3 regions of the Streptomyces sp. PL-25 genome follow, and region 3 is predicted to be linked to each of the others. Evidence: riboswitches for the same ligand, from Rfam matches in the RefSeq annotation. Region 3 holds a riboswitch; each other region holds the start of a gene.
The links. Region 3 has a riboswitch for cobalamin ahead of R4Z62_RS06920 (cobalamin biosynthesis protein). Riboswitches for the same ligand answer to the same signal wherever they lie in the genome.
Positions count from the first base shown of each region.

Region 1: another riboswitch for cobalamin. It lies ahead of R4Z62_RS29850 (NAD(P)-dependent oxidoreductase); the one in region 3 lies ahead of R4Z62_RS06920 (cobalamin biosynthesis protein).
Region 2: another riboswitch for cobalamin. It lies ahead of R4Z62_RS22525 (ribonucleoside-diphosphate reductase subunit alpha); the one in region 3 lies ahead of R4Z62_RS06920 (cobalamin biosynthesis protein).

Region 1 is NZ_CP136997.1:6,698,988-6,704,674, forward strand. It holds gene aceA (isocitrate lyase) at 1-494, opposite strand, end outside; gene R4Z62_RS29840 (short-chain fatty acyl-CoA regulator family protein) at 949-2,361, shown strand; gene R4Z62_RS29845 (TOPRIM nucleotidyl transferase/hydrolase domain-containing protein) at 2,492-3,112, shown strand; adenosylcobalamin (AdoCbl) riboswitch at 3,214-3,358, shown strand; gene R4Z62_RS29850 (NAD(P)-dependent oxidoreductase) at 3,632-4,609, shown strand; gene cimA (citramalate synthase) at 4,653-5,687, shown strand, end outside.
Region 2 is NZ_CP136997.1:4,964,120-4,969,806, forward strand. It holds gene R4Z62_RS22525 (ribonucleoside-diphosphate reductase subunit alpha) at 1-2,085, opposite strand, end outside; cobalamin riboswitch at 2,209-2,345, opposite strand; partial or broken gene R4Z62_RS22530 (GNAT family N-acetyltransferase) at 2,408-2,917, opposite strand; gene mctP (monocarboxylate uptake permease MctP) at 3,020-4,630, opposite strand; gene R4Z62_RS22540 (DUF3311 domain-containing protein) at 4,627-4,905, opposite strand; gene R4Z62_RS22545 (GntR family transcriptional regulator) at 5,054-5,687, opposite strand, start outside.
Region 3 is NZ_CP136997.1:1,553,200-1,558,886, reverse strand. It holds gene R4Z62_RS06925 (cobyric acid synthase) at 1-1,178, opposite strand, end outside; gene R4Z62_RS06920 (cobalamin biosynthesis protein) at 1,175-2,149, opposite strand; cobalamin riboswitch at 2,250-2,390, opposite strand; gene R4Z62_RS06915 (DUF397 domain-containing protein) at 2,551-2,757, shown strand; gene R4Z62_RS06910 (hypothetical protein) at 3,027-3,488, opposite strand; gene R4Z62_RS06905 (helix-turn-helix domain-containing protein) at 3,529-4,386, opposite strand; gene R4Z62_RS06900 (hypothetical protein) at 4,632-4,853, opposite strand; gene R4Z62_RS06895 (inorganic phosphate transporter) at 4,900-5,687, opposite strand, start outside.

The DNA.
Region 1 (5,687 bases), 5.1 Mb from region 3:
TCGAAGGCGTTCAGCGGGCCGCCGAAGCCGGCCTCCGCGTCGGCGACCACCGGCGCCAGCCAGTCGGTGGTGTCGCCCGCGTCCTCGGCGGTGGCGATCTGGTCGGCGCGCAGCAGCGCGTTGTTGATCCGGCGCACCACCTGGGGCACGGAGTTGGCCGGGTACAGACTCTGGTCCGGGTAGGTGTGACCGGCCTGGTTGGCGTCGGCGGCGACCTGCCAGCCGGACAGGTAGACCGCCTGGAGGCCCGCCTTGACCTGCTGGACGGCCTGGCCGCCGGTGAGCGCGCCGAGCGCGTGCACGTAGTCGAGTTCGTGCAGCTGCCGCCAGAGCCGCTCGGCGCCGCGCCGGGCCAGGGTGTGCTCCTCGCGGACGCTGCCGGAGAGGCGGACCACGTCCTCGGCGCCGTAGGTGCGCTCGACGCCCTGCCAGCGCGGGTCGGTGGCCCAGCGCCGCGCGAGTTCCGCGGCCGCCTGTGTGTTCGGCTCGGTCATGTCTGTCACCGTCTCCTCGGTTGGCCGCGGTCGTCGTCGCGGGCGCCGGCCGGCGGTCGATCCGTCCGCCGTCTGCCACGGCTGCGAATCCACCGGCCGCTCTGGCTGTCATGGCACTGCGTGTCTTGAAAAGCGCGTTCACACCCGTTCAACGGGGTGCGGCCCGCCGCCACCGGTGGTGGGCGCACGTGAGCAACGTTGCCGGTCCAGGGCGCCACCGGTGTCAGGATCTCCGACGTCAGGGCGGTGAATCGGACCCCGCTCCCCGGTGGTGCCGGCCCGTTCCGGCGAGCCGCACTACGACTCTGGCACTGGCACTGAGTGCCATCAACCGTGGACGGCTGCCAAGTTCTGCGTATCTTTCCCTCGCTTTTTGCCAAGGTTGCGAAGGCCGCGCACGGCGCCGGTCCGCCTAGGCTGAGCGGGACGCGCCGTCGGCCCGGAGGAGTGAGCGGTGAGCAGGACGTACGCGGGTGCCCGGCTGCGGCGGCTGCGCGAGGACCGCCGGATGAGCCAGGCCGAACTGGCCCGGGTGCTGTGCATCTCGCCCAGCTATCTGAACCAGATGGAGCACGACTCCCGCCCGCTCACCGTGCCCGTGCTGCTCCGGCTGACCGAGACCTTCGGCATCGACCCGGGCTTCTTCTCCGAGCGCGACACCACCCGGCTGGTGGCCGACCTGCGCGAGGCGCTGGCCGGGGAGATCGCCGAGTCCCGGGTCACCGCGGCCGATCTCGCCGACCTGGCCTCCCGGACGCCCGCCGTGGCCCGGGTGCTGCTGGACCTCGGCCGCCGCAACCAGGAGCTGTCCGAGCGGCTGGCCGGTGCCACCGACGGCCGGGACGGCGCGCGCACCCCCGCCTCCTCACCGCACGAGGAGGTACGGGACTTCTTCTACCGGCGACGCAACTACCTGCACGGCACCGACCTCGCCGCCGAGGACCTGGCCGCGCGGATCGGGGTCCGGCCGGGCGAGACGACCGCCGCCCTCACCACCCGGCTCGCCGCCTCCCACGGCGTCCACCTGGCCGCCGAGACCGGCGACCGGCTGCACCACTACGACGAGACCACCCGCACCCTGCACCTGTCCCCGCGGCTGCGCCCCGGCCGCCGCGCCTTCCGCATGGCCACCCAGCTCGCCCTGCTGGAACACGGCGACGACTTCGGGCGGCTGGCCGCCGAGGACTTCGCACCCGGCACCCCGGCCCACGGCCTGACCCGCATCGGCATCGCCCACTACTTCGCCGCCGCGCTGATCCTCCCGTACACCTCGTTCCACGCGGCGGCGGAGGAGGCCCGCTACGACATCGAACGCCTCACCGACCACTACGGAGTGGGCTACGAGACCGTCTGCCACCGGCTGAGCACCCTCCAGCGCCCCCGGCTGCTCGGCGTCCCCTTCTCCTTCGTCCGCGTCGACCGGGCCGGCAACATGTCCAAGCGCCAGTCGGCCACCGACTTCCACTTCTCCCGGGCCGGCGGCACCTGCCCGCTGTGGAACGTGTACGAGGCGTTCGCCGTGCCCGGCCGCATCCATGTGCAGATCGCCGCCATGCCCGACGGGCGCCGCTACCTGTGGACCGCCCGCGCCGTCACCCGGCACCGCGGCGGCTGGGGCGAGCCCGGCCGGGTCTACGCCATCGGCCTGGGCTGCGAGATCCGCCACGCCCACCGCCTCGTCTACTCGGAGGGCCTGGACCTCGACAACGCCGCGGCGGCCACCCCCATCGGCATGGGCTGCCGCGTCTGCGAACGCCTCGACTGCTCGCAGCGGGCCGCGCCACCGCTCGGCCGCCCGCTGCTCATCGACCACCACAGCAGCACCTTCGTGCCCTACCCGGTCACGGGCGCCGGGCCGCTCACCTAGGGCCTCTCGTCCGGATCATGCCGGGCTCGCGTGCCCTGGTGCCTCATCCGGCCTGATCCGAACGAAAGACCCTGGGCCGGGAGCGGAAAAACCCTGGCACGGTGGTGCGACCGGGGCGGAGACTCCTCCCATGGCTGACATGGGCGCGTTCCGGGAGGCGGTCCTCGCGCACGGGACGTCGGGCGGCCCCGGCGGTCCCGTGCGCGAACTGGCCGCACTGCTGCCCGTACGGACCGCCGTCCTGCTCGAAGGGCCGAGCGACGCGGCGGCGGTCGACGCGCTGGCCGCCCGGCACGGCCGGGACCTGGCGGCCGAGGGCGTCTGCGTGCTGCCGATGGGCGGTGTCACCAACGTCGGGCGCTTCACCCGCCTCCTCGGCCCCGCCGGCCTCGGCCTGCGCCTCACCGGACTGTGCGACGAGGGGGAGCGCCGCTACTACGCCCGCGCCCTCGCCGCGGCAGGCACGGCACCGGGCGCGTACTTCGTGTGCGCGGCGGACCTGGAGGACGAACTCGTCCGCGCCCTGGGCGTCGCCCGCGTCGAGGAACTGATCCGGGACGAGGGCGACCTGCGCGCCCTGCGGACCTTCGAGAACCAGCCCGCGCAGCGCGAGCGCACCGCGCACCAGCGGATGCGGCGCTTCCTCGGCACCAAGAAGGGCCGCAAGATCCACTACGGCCGGGTCCTCGTGGAGGCCCTCGACCCGGGACACGTACCGGCGCCGCTCGCCGCCCTGCTCGCCCGAGTGTGAGCGCCGGGCGGCGCTCCGTCCGACCCCTCGTGAATCCCCGTACCGAATAGGGGGTTCGCGGCGGCCATAGGGGGGTCCGGGGAACGGGGCCCGCTGCTATACATGAATCACCAGTGCCTGCGAAGCGGGGAAGCCGGTGAGAATCCGGCACGGTCCCGCCACTGTGACCGGGGAGAAATCCCCGGAAGTCAGATTGCCGCCCGCAGGTGTCACGACGAGGCCCACGAGGATGGTGCTGATGCGTTACGGGAATCTCCCGCATGCCGAGACAGGGCGCCGCACGCTTTCGGCGCCGGTTTTCTCCATCCTCGCCTAGCTCCGTCGGGGGCATGTTCCGGCGTGCCCGCGCGCACGCGTTCCACGGTGACCGCACGCGAACCGACCGCCCCGGCGGCCGATTCCGCGGCCGTCCTGTGCCGCGTGGCCCGCGCACCGCCCCTTCGACACCGCCGATTCCGCGTGCGTGAGCATCCGGGGATGGGAAGAGAAGAAGTGACAAAGATCGTTCTCTGGCGTCCGATGTACGATTCCTCGGGCGCCGACAGACTGCGCGGCCTCGGTGCCGAAGTCGTCGTCGTGGATTCCTCCGAGGAATCCGAGGTGATGGCGGCGGTGGCCGACGCCGATGCGCTCTGGGTGCGCTATCCCGAGAAAGTCAGCCGCCGGATACTCGCGGCGGCACCCCGGCTCACCGTCGTCTCCACCTCCGGATTCGGCACCGACAACGTCGACATCGAGGCGGCCACCGAATTCGGGATCCTCGTCGTCAACCAGCTCGGTTTCGGCCGGATCCCGGTCAGCGAACACATCGTCATGCTGATCCTGGCCACACTCAAACAGCTCCACTGGGCCGACCCGGCCACCCGCGACGGCTCCGCCTGGCGGCAGCGCAGCGACCTCAGCCTCCACGAACTGCACGGCAAGACGGTGGGCGTCGTCGGACTCGGCTACGTCGGCGCCGAGACCGCCCGAAAGCTGACCGCCGGTTTCGGCGCGGACGTACTCGCCTACGACCCGTACGCCGATCCCCGCATCGCCCATCTGGTCGGCGCCGAACTCGTCACCTCCCTCGACGAGTTGCTGTCCCGGTCCACGATCCTCGCGCTCGCGCCCGCCCTGACCGCGACCTCGCGGCAGATGATCGGCGCCGACCAGCTCGCCCGGCTGCCGCGCGGCTCCTTCGTCGTCAACTGCTCCCGCGGCGGCGTCCTCGACACCGAGGCGCTGGTCGCCGCGCTGGAGAGCGGCCACATCGCGGCGGCCGGACTCGACGTCGTCGAACCGGAGCCGCTGCCCGCCGGGCACCCGCTGCTCAGCCACCCGCGCGTCATCCTCACCCCGCACACCGCCGGACTGACCGCCGAGACCATCGTGCGGATGACCGACTCCGCGGTCACCCAGCTCGGGACGGCGCTGCGCGGCGACCTCCCCGCCGCCCCGGTCAACCGCGCCGCCTGGGACGGCGACCGGTCGCGCCGCAGGACCGTGCTCCCGTAGACCGCCGCGCACGGACCCAGGAACTCCCCAGGAAGGACGCCCAGTGGCTCACACACGCACCACACCGGCAGACACCCCCCTCGGCGACGGTTTCCACCTGTACGACACCACCCTCCGCGACGGCGCGCAGCGCGAGGGGATCTCCTACTCCGTCGCGGAGAAGCTCACCACCGCCCGCACCCTGGACGCCCTGGGCGTCGGCTTCATCGAGGGCGGCTGGCCGGGCGCGCTGCCCAAGGACACCGCGTTCTTCGCCCGCGCGGCGGACGAACTGCACCTGGAACACGCCGCGTTGGTCGCCTTCGGCAGCACCCGCAAACCCGGCCGCAGCGCGGAGCGGGATCCGCAGGTACAGGCCCTGCTCCACTCCCGGGCCCCGGTGATCACCCTGGTCGCCAAGTCCGACCGGCGCCACATCGAACGGGCGCTGCGCACGGACGTGGCGGAGAACTGCGCGATGGTACGGGACACCGTGCGCCTCCTGGTGGCCGAGGGCCGCCGGGTCTTCCTCGACGCCGAGCACTTCTTCGACGGCTACGCCGCCGACCCCGCCACCGCGCTGCGAGTGCTGGACGCCGCCATGGGCGCGGGCGCCGACGTCGCCGTCCTGTGCGACACCAACGGCGGCCAGCTCCCCGGCCGGCTCGCCGAGACCGTCGGCGAGGTCGCCGCCCGCACCGGGTTCCGTATCGGCATCCACTGCCAGGACGACACCGGGTGCGCCGTGGCCAACACCATCGCCGCCGTGGAGGCGGGCGCCACCCACGTCCAGTGCACCGCCAACGGCTACGGCGAACGGGCGGGCAACGCCGACCTGTTCGCGGTCATCGGCAACCTCACCACCAAGCTCGGCATGCCGGTGGTGCCGCGCACCCGGCTCGGCGACCTGACCCGCACCGCCCACGCCCTCGCCGAGACCGCGCACATCAGCCCCGACCGGCACCAGCCCTACGTCGGCGCGGCGGCCTTCGCCCACAAGGCGGGCCTGCACGCCAGCGCGATCAAGGTGGACCCCGCGCTCTACCACCACATCGACCCGGACGTCGTGGGCAACGGCACCCGCATCCTGGTGAGCGAG
Region 2 (5,687 bases), 3.4 Mb from region 3:
CTGCCCGATCTCCCACGCCGTGCGGTACAGCCGCCGTACGTCCTCCGGGATCCACGCGAGGTCCTGCACCGAGCCGTTGGACTCGCGCAGCGCCTCGCGGGTACGGGCGTCCCAGACGCCGAGCGTCTTGAGGTCGCGCACCAGGTAGGAGTTGACCTGGAGGAACTCACCCGAGAGCGTCTCGCGCTTGAACAGGTTGGAGACCTGCGGCTCGATGCACTCGTAGACGCCCGCGATGGAGGCGATGGTGGCGGTCGGCGCGATGGCCAGCAGCAGCGAGTTGCGCATGCCGACGGCGGCGATCCGCTCGCGCAGGGCCGCCCAGCGCTCGGGCCAGGTCAGCTCCACGTCGTAGTGGTCGGGGTGCAGCACGCCCCGGGCGGCGCGGGTCTTCTCCCAGGCGGGCAGGGGCGTGTTGCGCTCGGCGAGGTCGGTGGACGCCTCGTAGGCGGCCAGCATGATCCGCTCGGCGATGCGGGTCGACAGGGCCTTCGCCTCGGGGGACTCGAACGGCAGCCGCAGCTTGAAGAAGACGTCCTGGAGGCCCATCGCGCCCAGGCCGACCGGCCGCCAGCGGGAGTTGGAGCGGCCCGCCTGCTCGGTCGGGTAGAAGTTGATGTCGACGACCCGGTCCAGGAAGGTGACGGCGGTGCGGACCGTCTCGTCCAGCCGCTCCCAGTCCAGGTCACCCGTCTCGGGGTCGGCGAAGGCGCCGAGGTTGACCGAGCCGAGGTTGCAGACCGCCGTCTCCCCGTCGTCGGTGACCTCCAGGATCTCCGTGCACAGGTTCGAGGAGTGGATGACGTGGCCGGGCTCCGCCGTCTGGTTGGCGGTGCGGTTGGCGGCGTCCTTGAAGGTCATCCAGCCGTTGCCGGTCTGCGCCAGGGTGCGCATCATCCGGCCGTACAGCTCGCGGGCGGGCATCGTCTTCTGCGCGAGCCCGGCCTCCTCGGCCCTGCGGTAGGCCGCGTCGAACTCGTCGCCCCACAGGTCCACCAGCTCCGGCACGTCCGCCGGGGAGAACAGCGACCATTGCGCGTCGGCGTTGACCCGGCGCATGAACTCGTCCGGTACCCAGTGCGCCAGGTTGAGGTTGTGGGTGCGGCGCGCGTCCTCACCGGTGTTGTCGCGCAGCTCCAGGAACTCCTCGATGTCGGAGTGCCAGGTCTCCAGGTAGACGGCCGCCGCGCCCTTGCGCCGCCCGCCCTGGTTCACCGCGGCCACCGAGGCGTCGAGGGTCTTCAGGAACGGCACGATGCCGTTGGAGTGCCCGTTGGTGCCGCGGATCAGCGAACCGCGCGAGCGGATGCGGGAGTAGGCCAGCCCGATGCCGCCCGCGTGCTTGGAGAGCCGGGCGACCTGGTGGTAGCGGTCGTAGATGCTGTCCAGCTCGTCCTTGGGGGAGTCGAGCAGATAGCAGGAGGACATCTGCGGGTGGCGGGTGCCGGAGTTGAAGAGCGTGGGGGAGGAGGGGAGGTAGTCCAGGCGGCTCATCAGCCCGTAGAGCGCGGCGACCTCGTCGACGGCCCGGGGGCTGTCGTCCTCGGCGAGGCCGGCGGCCACCCGCAGCATGAAGTGCTGGGGCGTCTCGATCACCTTGCGGGTGATCGGGTGCCGCAGCAGGTAGCGGCTGTGCACGGTGCGCAGGCCGAAGTAGCCGAAGCGGTCGTCGGCGGACGGGTCGGCCAGCGCGTCCAGACGGGCCGCGTGCAGCCGGGTGAACGCGGCGGTCCGGTCGGCGATCAGTCCCTCCCGGTGGCCCACGGCGACGGACTCGGTGAAGGAGGTGACGCCCTGGGAGGCGGCCTCGGACCGGATGGAGAGCGTCAGCAGGCGGGCGGCGAGCCGGGAGTAGGCGGGGTCCTCGGAGATGAGCCCGGCCGCGGCCTCGGTGGCCAGCTCCCGCAGCTCCGCCTCGTCCGCGCGGGCCGAACGGCCGCGCAGCGCGGCGGCGGCGACCCGGCCGGGGTCGGCGTCGGGGAGGTCGGCGGTCAGCTCGGTCAGGGTCCGCAGCAGCGCGGCACCGGGACCGTCGTTCTCCAGGCGGCCCTCGGCTGAGACCGGATCGGCGGGCGCGATGGTCACGTGTGGCTCTCCCTCGCTCGGCACGGAGCCTCGGCGAGGGCAGGGAGCGGCAGCACGAGCGCGCACGGCGCCGCGTCCACCGGCCCATTCCGCGAGGCCCGGACGTCAGACACCCGGACCGGACGGCCGGGCGCACTGTTGGCAGGTCCTCGGACTGACGCTCGTATGCGGCCTCAAGGGCATGTGCGTACGAGTACACCGTTGCGGGACAGTTCCGGATTCGCACCGGATTCCCCTGCGACGACAGCGAGCATGAGCATACATCTTGTGCCGGGTGTGGAAGCCACCCCCATATGTTGTGTCGCGTCGACTGCGGAGGGTGTCAGAGGGTCAACGCGTAGGTGAGCAGCCTGGTGTCGGCCAGGTGGGGCAAGGGGTTCCAGTCGCGCCGCGGGGTGCGGACGAAGCCCAGGCGCTCGTAGAGGCGGTGCGCGCTGTGCATGGCGCGCTGGGTGGACAGCACCAGGCGGACACAGCCCGCGGTGGCCCGCGCCCGGTCCGCGCAGGCCCGCACCAGGGCCTCGCGCCCGCGCCCCGGCCGCGTGCCGCGCGGTCGACCGCGAGCATGCGCATCTCGGCCTCGCCGGGACCCGCGATGTCCGCCATGGGGCCGCCGGACGGCACGAAGGCGACCCCGCCCGAGCACCTCGTCCCGCGCCACGGCCACCAGCACCTCGCAGGCCGCCGCCCGTCCGGCGACGTCCCGCAGCACGTCCAGATACGGGTCGTCGGCTCCGAAGTCCAGCAGACCGTCCCGGAGGTACGCCTGGGCGGTGATCTCGCCCAGGGGGGCGTACTCGCCGGGCAGCGCCGGCCTGATCACGAGGTCCATGGCCCCGAGTGTGCCGCACGGACACGGCGACGGGCCGCCGGATTCTCCCGGCGGCCCGTCGGCCCGGTCGAGGGCGTCGGCCTCCTCGAAGGGGGCGTCCGCTCAGTGGGCGCTGCCCGCGGTGGCGGGCGGCAGCTCGACGGAGACACCGGCGTCCCCGGCGTCGGCCGTGTAGTCTTCCGGGCGGGTCTCGTCGACGCCGTCGGGGGCTTTCAGGGCCTTGAGGACGAAGGTCAGGACCACGGCGACGGCCACGTTCAGCACGAACGCCGTCATGCCGATGTAGCCGATCTCGCCGATGCCCGGGATCTCCTTGGCCGAGCCGCCGAAGTGCTTCTGCGTCGGCGAGGCGACCCCGTAGGCCGCGACCGTGCCGTAGACCATGCCGACCGCCCAGCCGGCCAGCAGCGCCCAGCGGTGGAACCAGCGGGTGAACAGGCCGCCGACCAGGGCCGGGAAGGTCTGCAGGATCCAGATCCCGCCGAGCAGCTGGAAGTTGATGGCCACGGTCTTGTCCATGGTCAGCACGAAGACCAGCGCGCCCACCTTCACCAGCAGCGAGACCAGCTTGGAGACCCGGGTCTCCTCCTTGGGCGTCGCGTCCGGCTTGATGAAGTCCTTGTAGATGTTGCGGGTGAACAGGTTCGCGGCCGCGATCGACATGATCGCCGCCGGCACCAGCGCGCCGATGCCGATGGCCGCGAAGGCGATGCCCGTGAACCAGTCCGGGAACATGTCCTCGAACAGCTGCGGGATGGCCAGCTGGCCGTTCTGCACCTTCACGCCCGCCGCGATCGCCATGAAGCCGAGCAGCGCCAGCAGGCCCAGCATCAGCGAGTACAGCGGCAGGATCGTGGTGTTGCGGCGGATCACCTCGCGGCTGCGCGAGGACAGCGTGGCGGTGATCGAGTGCGGATACATGAACAGCGCCAGCGCGGAGCCCAGCGCCAGGGTGGCGTACGTCCACTGGCCGCCCGGGGCCGGTGCCAGTCCGCCCGCCCCCGCCTTGCTGTACTTCTCGGAGGCCGCCGCGAAGATGTCGTCGAACCCGCCCAGCTTGATCGGGATGTAGATGATCGCGACCGCGATGACGATGTAGATGAGCGCGTCCTTCACGAACGCGATCAGCGCGGGCGCGCGCAGCCCCGAGGAGTACGTGTACGCCGCCAGCACGCCGAAGGCGATCAGCAGCGGCAGGTCCTTCACGAACCAGTTGGTGTTCTCGCCGCCGCCCACGCCCATCACGTCCAGCACCGCCTGGATGCCGACGAGCTGGAGCGCGATGTACGGCATGGTGGCGAGGATGCCGGTGAGCGCCACCGCCAGCGACAGGCCCTTGGAGCCGAACCGCCCGCGCACGAAGTCGGACGTCGTCACGTACCCGTGCTTGTGCGAGACCGACCAGAGCCGGGGCAGGAAGGTGAAGATCAGCGGGTAGACCAGGATCGTGTACGGCACCGCGAAGAACCCGGCGGCCCCGGTCGCGTAGATCGCCGCGGGCACCGCCACGAACGTGTAGGCGGTGTACAGGTCGCCGCCGAGCAGGAACCAGGTGATCCAGGTGCCGAAGGACCGGCCGCCCAGGCCCCACTCGTCCAGGCTGTGCTCGTTGTCCGCCCGGCGCCAGCGCGCTGCCAGGAAGCCCATGACGGTGACGAGCAGGAAGAAGAAGATGAAGACGCCGAGCGCGACGCCGTTGACGCCGTCCTTCACCGGGCCGCACCGCCCTTCGCGGACGCGGAGTCACCGGTGCGGCGCCCGCGCTGGTCGTGCTGCCAGAGCCGGTAGGCGATCACCGTGAGGACCGTGGAGATGATCACCCACAGCATCTGGTACCAGTAGAAGAACGGGATGCCGATGAACGTGGGGTCGGTCTTCGCGTACGAACCGACCCACAGCATCGCCACGAACGGCGCGACGAGGCAGAGGCCGATGACCACCCGCAGGGGTGTCACCACCCCTTTGCCCACTCCTGGCCCATCTGACATGTGCGGCTCCGTTCCTGTGCTGGTCACCGGTGCGATGCGCAGGCAATCTAGGTCACGGTGACAAGCGAACGGAACCCCTTGTCCGCATACCGGTTCCGCGGACACCGTCCGGGGACCGGGCGCAGGGGCACGGCGGGGCAGGGCGGGATCAGTCCATCGGCCTCTTCAGGCGCGCCACGAACTTGTAGCGGTCGCCGCGGTAGACCGAGCGCACCCACTCCACGGGCTGGCCGGTGCGGTCCTGGGAGTGCCGGGAGAGCAGCAGCATGGGCAGGCCGACATCGGTGCCGAGCAGCCCGGCCTCGCGGGGGGTGGCCAGCGAGGTCTCGATGGTCTCCTCGGCCTCGGCGAGATGGACGTCGTAGACCTCGGCGAGGGCGGTGTAGAGCGAGGTGTACTTGACCAGGCTGCGGCGCAGCGCGGGGAAGCGCTTGGCCGAGAGGTGCGTGGTCTCGATGGCCATGGGCTCGCCGTTGGCCATGCGCAGCCGCTCGATGCGCAGCACCCGGCCGCCCGCGGTGATGTCGAGCAGGGCGGCGAGCCGGTCGTCGGCGGTGATGTACCCGATGTCCAGCAGCTGAGAGGTCGGTTCCAGTCCTTGGGCGCGCATGTCCTCGGTGTAGGAGGTCAGTTGCAGCGCCTGGGAGACCTTCGGCTTGGCGACGAAGGTGCCTTTGCCCTGGATGCGTTCGAGCCGGCCCTCGACGACGAGTTCCTGGAGCGCCTGGCGCACGGTCGTGCGGGAGGTGTCGAACTCGGCGGCCAGGGTCCGCTCGGGCGGC
Region 3 (5,687 bases):
CCGAGGGCCGTCCCCGCGGGCCGGGCGAGGGTCTTGTCCGGGGCGAACCGGACGCGTACGGGCAGCAGTCCGAGCCCGTCGACCCGGCCGCGGCGGCTCTCGACGTCGTCCTCGATGTGCTCGCCGAGGAGCTGGAAGCCGCCGCAGACGCCGAGGACGGGCCGTCCCTCGGCGGTCCGGCGCCGCAGCGCGTCCGCGAGGCCCCGCTCGCGCAGCCAGTCCAGCGCCCGCACGGTGCCGCGGGTGCCCGGGACCACCACGAGATCGGCGTCGGCCAGTTCCTCGGGCCGGTCCACGAACCGCACGACGACGCCCGGTTCGGCGGCCAGCGCGTCCACGTCGGTGAAGTTGGACATCAGCGGGACGGCGCAGACGGCGACCCGCAGCACGTCCTCGCCGACCGGCGGCGCCACGGCGGACTCCCGTACGGCACCGCGCAGCGACACCCGCAGCCCGTCCTCCTCGTCGATGCCGAGCCCGTGCCGGAAGGGCAGCACCCCGTAGGTGTGCCGCCCGGTGAGCCCGTGCAGCATGCCGATGCCGGGTTCGAGCAGTGAGACGTCGCCGCGGAACTTGTTGACGAGGAAGCCGGCGACCAGCTCCTGGTCCTCGGGGGAGAGCAGGGCCACGGTGCCGAAGAAGGAGGCGAAGACGCCGCCGCGGTCGATGTCGCCGACGACGACCACCGGCAGCCGCGCGCCGCGCGCGATGCCCATGTTGACGATGTCGGTGCGGCGCAGATTGATCTCGGCCGGGCTGCCCGCGCCCTCGCAGATCACCGCGTCGTAGGAGCCGCGCAGTTCGGCCAGGCAGTCCAGCACCGTGCCCAGCAGCCGCTGCTGGCGCCCGCCGTGGTAGCCGCGCGCGCTCAGCTCGCCCACCGGCCTGCCCAGCAGCACCACTTGGCTGCTCTGCTCGCCGCCCGGCTTGAGCAGCACCGGGTTCATCAGCGCGGTCGGCTCGATCCGGCACGCCTGCGCCTGCATGGCCTGTGCCCGGCCGATCTCGGCGCCCTCGCGGGTGACGAACGAGTTGAGGGACATGTTCTGCGCCTTGAACGGCGCGACCTTGACACCCTGGCGCACCAGCCACCGGCAGATCCCGGCGGTGACGACGCTCTTGCCGGCGTCGGAGGTGGTCCCGGCGACGAGCAGCCCGCCGCCCCGGCCACCGCTCATGACGTACGTCCCTTCGTCCGACGGTCGCGACGGCCGCACAGGAGCTTCACGGCGGCACACGTGCCGAGCGCGAGCCAGCTCACGCGCCGTGAGAGCCGTACGGCCCGGTCGATGTCACCGGCCTGCACCGCGCGCCCCGCCGCGCCGTTCAGCACCGGCCGGTGCTCCACGCGCCCGGCGTACGACAGCGTGCCGCCGAGGCGGACGCCGAGCGCGCCCGCGAACGAGGCTTCCACCGGCCCGGCGTTGGGGCTCGGGTGCCGTCCGGCGTCCGCGCGCCAGGCCCGTACGGCGCCGCGCGGATCGCCGCCCGCGGCGGTGGCCAGGACGGCGGTCAGCCGGGCGCCCGGCCAGCCGGCCAGGTCGTCGAGGCGGGCGGAGGCCCAGCCGAAGCGCCGGTGGCGGGGCGACTTGTGGCCGACCATGGCGTCCAGGGTGTTGACGGCACGGAAGCCGAGAAGGCCGGGCACGCCCGCGACGGCACCCCAGACGAGGGCGCCGACCACGGCGTCGGAGGTGTTCTCGGCGACCGACTCGACGACCGCGCGGGCGATCTGGGCGGCGTCCAGCGCCTGCGGGTCGCGTCCGCACAGATGCGGCAGCCGCGCCCGTGCGGCCTCGATGTCGCCGGACTCCAGGGCCCGTCCGACGGCGCGGGCCTCGCGGGCCAGCGAGGTGCCGCCGACCACGGCCCAGGTGGCGGCGCCGGTCAGCAGGACGGAGGCGGTGTACGGGAAGCGGGGGGCGCGGGCGGCGCGGGCGGCGGCGGCCCCCAGCGCGACGGCGCCACCGGCGCACACGGCGGTGTGCAGCGCGCCCCAGCCACGGTGGTCGTGCCACAGCACACGTTCGACGGCGCCCGCGGCCCGCCCGAACACGGCGACCGGATGCCCGCGGCGCGGGTCGCCGAGGAACAGGTCACCGAGGAGGCCGGCGGCGGCGCCGTACGCGAAGACGCGATCGGCACCCATCGGGTCAGCCGGCCGCGGGGTCGGTCAGGGAATCGCTGATGAACCTCGGTCGGCAGCCGCGCATGGCGATGGTCCTCACTCAGGGTGTCCGCGCCCTGGTTCGACGTGACCGGCGGCGAGAGTTCCTGGCTCCCGGGGATGTTCCTCCCCGGTGACAGTGGCGGGACCGCGCCGGATTCGCACCGGCTTCCTCTTCTGCCGCCGTACATGGCCCCGGAAGTCCACCACGGCCCCGGAACAGCCGTCAACTTGCCGTTGACCTGCGGCGGGGTGGTGTGCCGAGGCTCATATCCCCGGCCTGGGCCCGCGGACTTGAAACGGCTCCTTTTGGCCTCTTTCCCGGCATGGAAGCCGGGAAGACTCCTGTCATGAACACCCATGGGGGCTGAAGGAGGTGGGCGTTGGCAGGCAGGGAGCCGACGGGGCGCGCTTGGGTCAGGAGCAGCTACTCGGGCGACGGACAGGAATGCGTGGAGGTGGCCGCCGAACGAGGCCGCACGCTCGTGCGCGACTCGAAGTGCCCGGGGAGCGGACGGCTCGCCTTCGGGCGGACGGCCTGGTGTGGTTTTCTGGAGGAGCTTGTGGACCCGGAAGCGGACGGCTCATGATCCGTCCGGGGGGACGGGAGGGACGCACATGCGAGAACGAGCCGGACGAACGGCCCCGGCAGGAGTGAGGGCCCCGGGCTCGGCGGGGGGCCACGCCTCGGCGGTGGCCTCGTTGATCCTCTTCTCCTCGGCGACGGGCGTCGTCGCGGTGGGGGCGGGGGCATTGGCGGCCCTCCTCGTTCCGGGGGGTGTCGCCAGGGGGGTGGTCTGGCTGGTGGTGACCGTGCTGGTCGCCGTCGCCGCGGGCCTGTGGTGGGGGATGACGCCGCTCACGGACCGGCTCCGGGTGCTGAGCCGTGCCCTTGCGGCGGTTCAGCCCCGGAGCGAACCCCCTCGCTGATCTCCCGCCGGCCGGTGCCGCCGGAGCGCCGCCCCATCGCTCTGCCCAGTCCCGCGCCCGCCGCCGCGACGACCGCCGCTCCGCCGGCCCCCGCGATCGTCGTGGTGAGCGGAGTGGCGGCGCCGAAGGGCAGGCTGGGCGCGACCCGGGCGGCCAGGGCGACACTCAGCAGCAGGACGCTGCCACAGGCGGTGCCCAGCAGCAGCCGCACCGACATCAGCCGGATCTCACCGGCGACCCGCGCGCTCTCCAGCCGGATCAGAGCGTCGGTCAGGTCCGGACTCTGCATGGCCTCCTTCTTGAGCGAGTTGTCGTCGAGAGCCACGGCGCCCTCCGGCTCCGTACCTGCGCGCAGGCGCTGCCACCACGCCCGTATTCCGAAGACCGCCATGGGGCCTCCCCCGTTCCCGCCCGGGTCGTCCCCGCCCGGTTCAGCTGTTGTCCAGACTCTCCCTGACCGACGCCAGCAGCTCACTCATCCGGTCGCCCTCGTACGCCCTTGGACCGATCTCCTCGAAGCACTCCTGGTAGCGGACCTCCAGCCCCAGGTCGCCCCGGCTCGACAGACCGCCTCCCGGACCTTCGATGAAGGTGAGGTCGTCGTCGTCCTTGAACGTGAGCAGGATGAACGCGGTGGTGACGCTGAAGTGCGCTCCCGCCGAGAAGGGCAGCACCCGGAGCGTGGTGCGCGGGTGCTCCGCCAGGGTCGCCAGGTGGTCGAGCTGCCGGCGCATCACCGAGGGACCGCCGATCTGACGCCGGACGGCCGCCTCGTCCAGGATGATGTTCATCTCGGGACCGTCGCCCGTGTCGAAGAACCGCTCCTGACGGGTGAGCCGCAGGTCCACCTGCTGCCGGACCCGTGACTCGGGGGCCATGGGGGCCAGCAGCGCCGTGGCGTAGTCCTCCGTCTGCACGAGCCCCGGCAGGATGGTCGGGTTGTACATGCGGATCGTGTCCGCCGACCCCTCGTACCCCAGGTACAAGGCGTACTGGGGCGACACCACGTCGCTGTACTGCGCCCACCATGACTGTCCTTTCGAGCCGCGTGCCGCGTCCTCCAGCTCCGCGACCAGACCGGCGTCCGTGACCTCGTACAACTGGAGCAGGGCCCGCAGGTCCGTGACCCCGAGACTGACCGTCCCGGCCTCGATCCTGATCAGTTTGGAGAGCGACCATTCGAGGGCCTTCGCGGTGTCCCGCTGGGTCAACCCGGCGTTCTCGCGTGCCTTGCGCAGTTCGATTCGCAGCCTGCGTCGGTTGAGGCTCGGATCGATGTCTCTTGGCATGGTGCTCCCTGCCACATGTCGGCGTTGACTTGTCGGGCTGCCACCATCGAACAGTTAACTACCCACTAGAGTAGGTGACTTAGACCACGGCGACCAGCCTCTGTCAGTATGACATGTGTCGTTTCGCTGAGGTCGTGAAGAGTGGTCGAAGACAGCAAAAACCCCCGTAAGCGTCATAGAACGACTCACGGGGGTTGATGCGGTCGGTGCGGCCGGGGGCTGAGTGGCCGCAGGGCTTCCTGTGGTCAGCCCAGAATCAGGGAAATTCCGTAGGCGACAGCCGCCGCACACAGCGCGAAGCACGCATAGGCACCGGCGGTGGCGGCGAGGGCCGACTCGCCGCGGGTCGACGCGGCCTCGCGGCGGGACAGGCCCGCGATGCCGAGGGTGAACAGGACCACCAGGCCGACGGTGGCCACGAGGCTGACGCCGAAGACGGAACCGAGGGCCGCCCAGTCGATCTTCATGTCGGAGCTGCTTTCTTGATTCTCGGGAGCCGGGTGGGGCGCGCGGTCAGACGGCGGCGGCGGGCGGGGTGGCCGCCGCCGGGGCCGCGACCGGGCTCGGGTCGAGGACGGGGACGGGCGCCGGGGCGGGGATGGTGGCCATGAGGCCGTCGGCCGCCGCCGCGCCCGCCAGGGGCGCCGCCGGTGCCGCGGCCGGGGGCGGGGCCACCGCGGCGATCGCCTGGGTCACCACGCCGGCCGGTTCCCCGGCGGCGGGCTCGGTCGCGTTGACGTTGGTGTGGTCGACGACCTGGCGGCGGGAGATCTTCCAGATCGCGAAGCTCGCGGCCACCAGGAACACGGCGACCAGCGCGGTGCCCCAGTCACCCAGGCCGGTGACGACCTCGGCGCCCGCGCCGACCACCGCGGCGGCCGGCAGCGTCAGCACCCAGGCGACGGCCATGCGGCCCGCGGTGGACCAGCGGACCACGCCGCCCTTGCGGCCCAGGCCCGCACCCATCACCGAGCCGGAGACGACATGCGTGGTGGAGAGCGAGAAGCCCAGGTGGGAGGAGGCCAGGATGGCCGCGGCCGAGCTGGTCTGGGCGGCGAAGCCCTGCTGCGGCCGGAGGTCGGTCAGGCCCGTGCCCATGGTGCGGATGATGCGCCAGCCGCCGATGTAGGTGCCGAGCGCGATGGCCAGACCCGCGGAGAGGATCACCCAGGTGGGAGGGTTGGCGCCGGGGGAGACGGCACCGCCGGCGATCAGGGCGAGGGTGATGATGCCCATCGTCTTCTGCGCGTCGTTGGTGCCGTGCGCCAGCGAGACCAGGCCCGCGGAGGCGATCTGCCCGA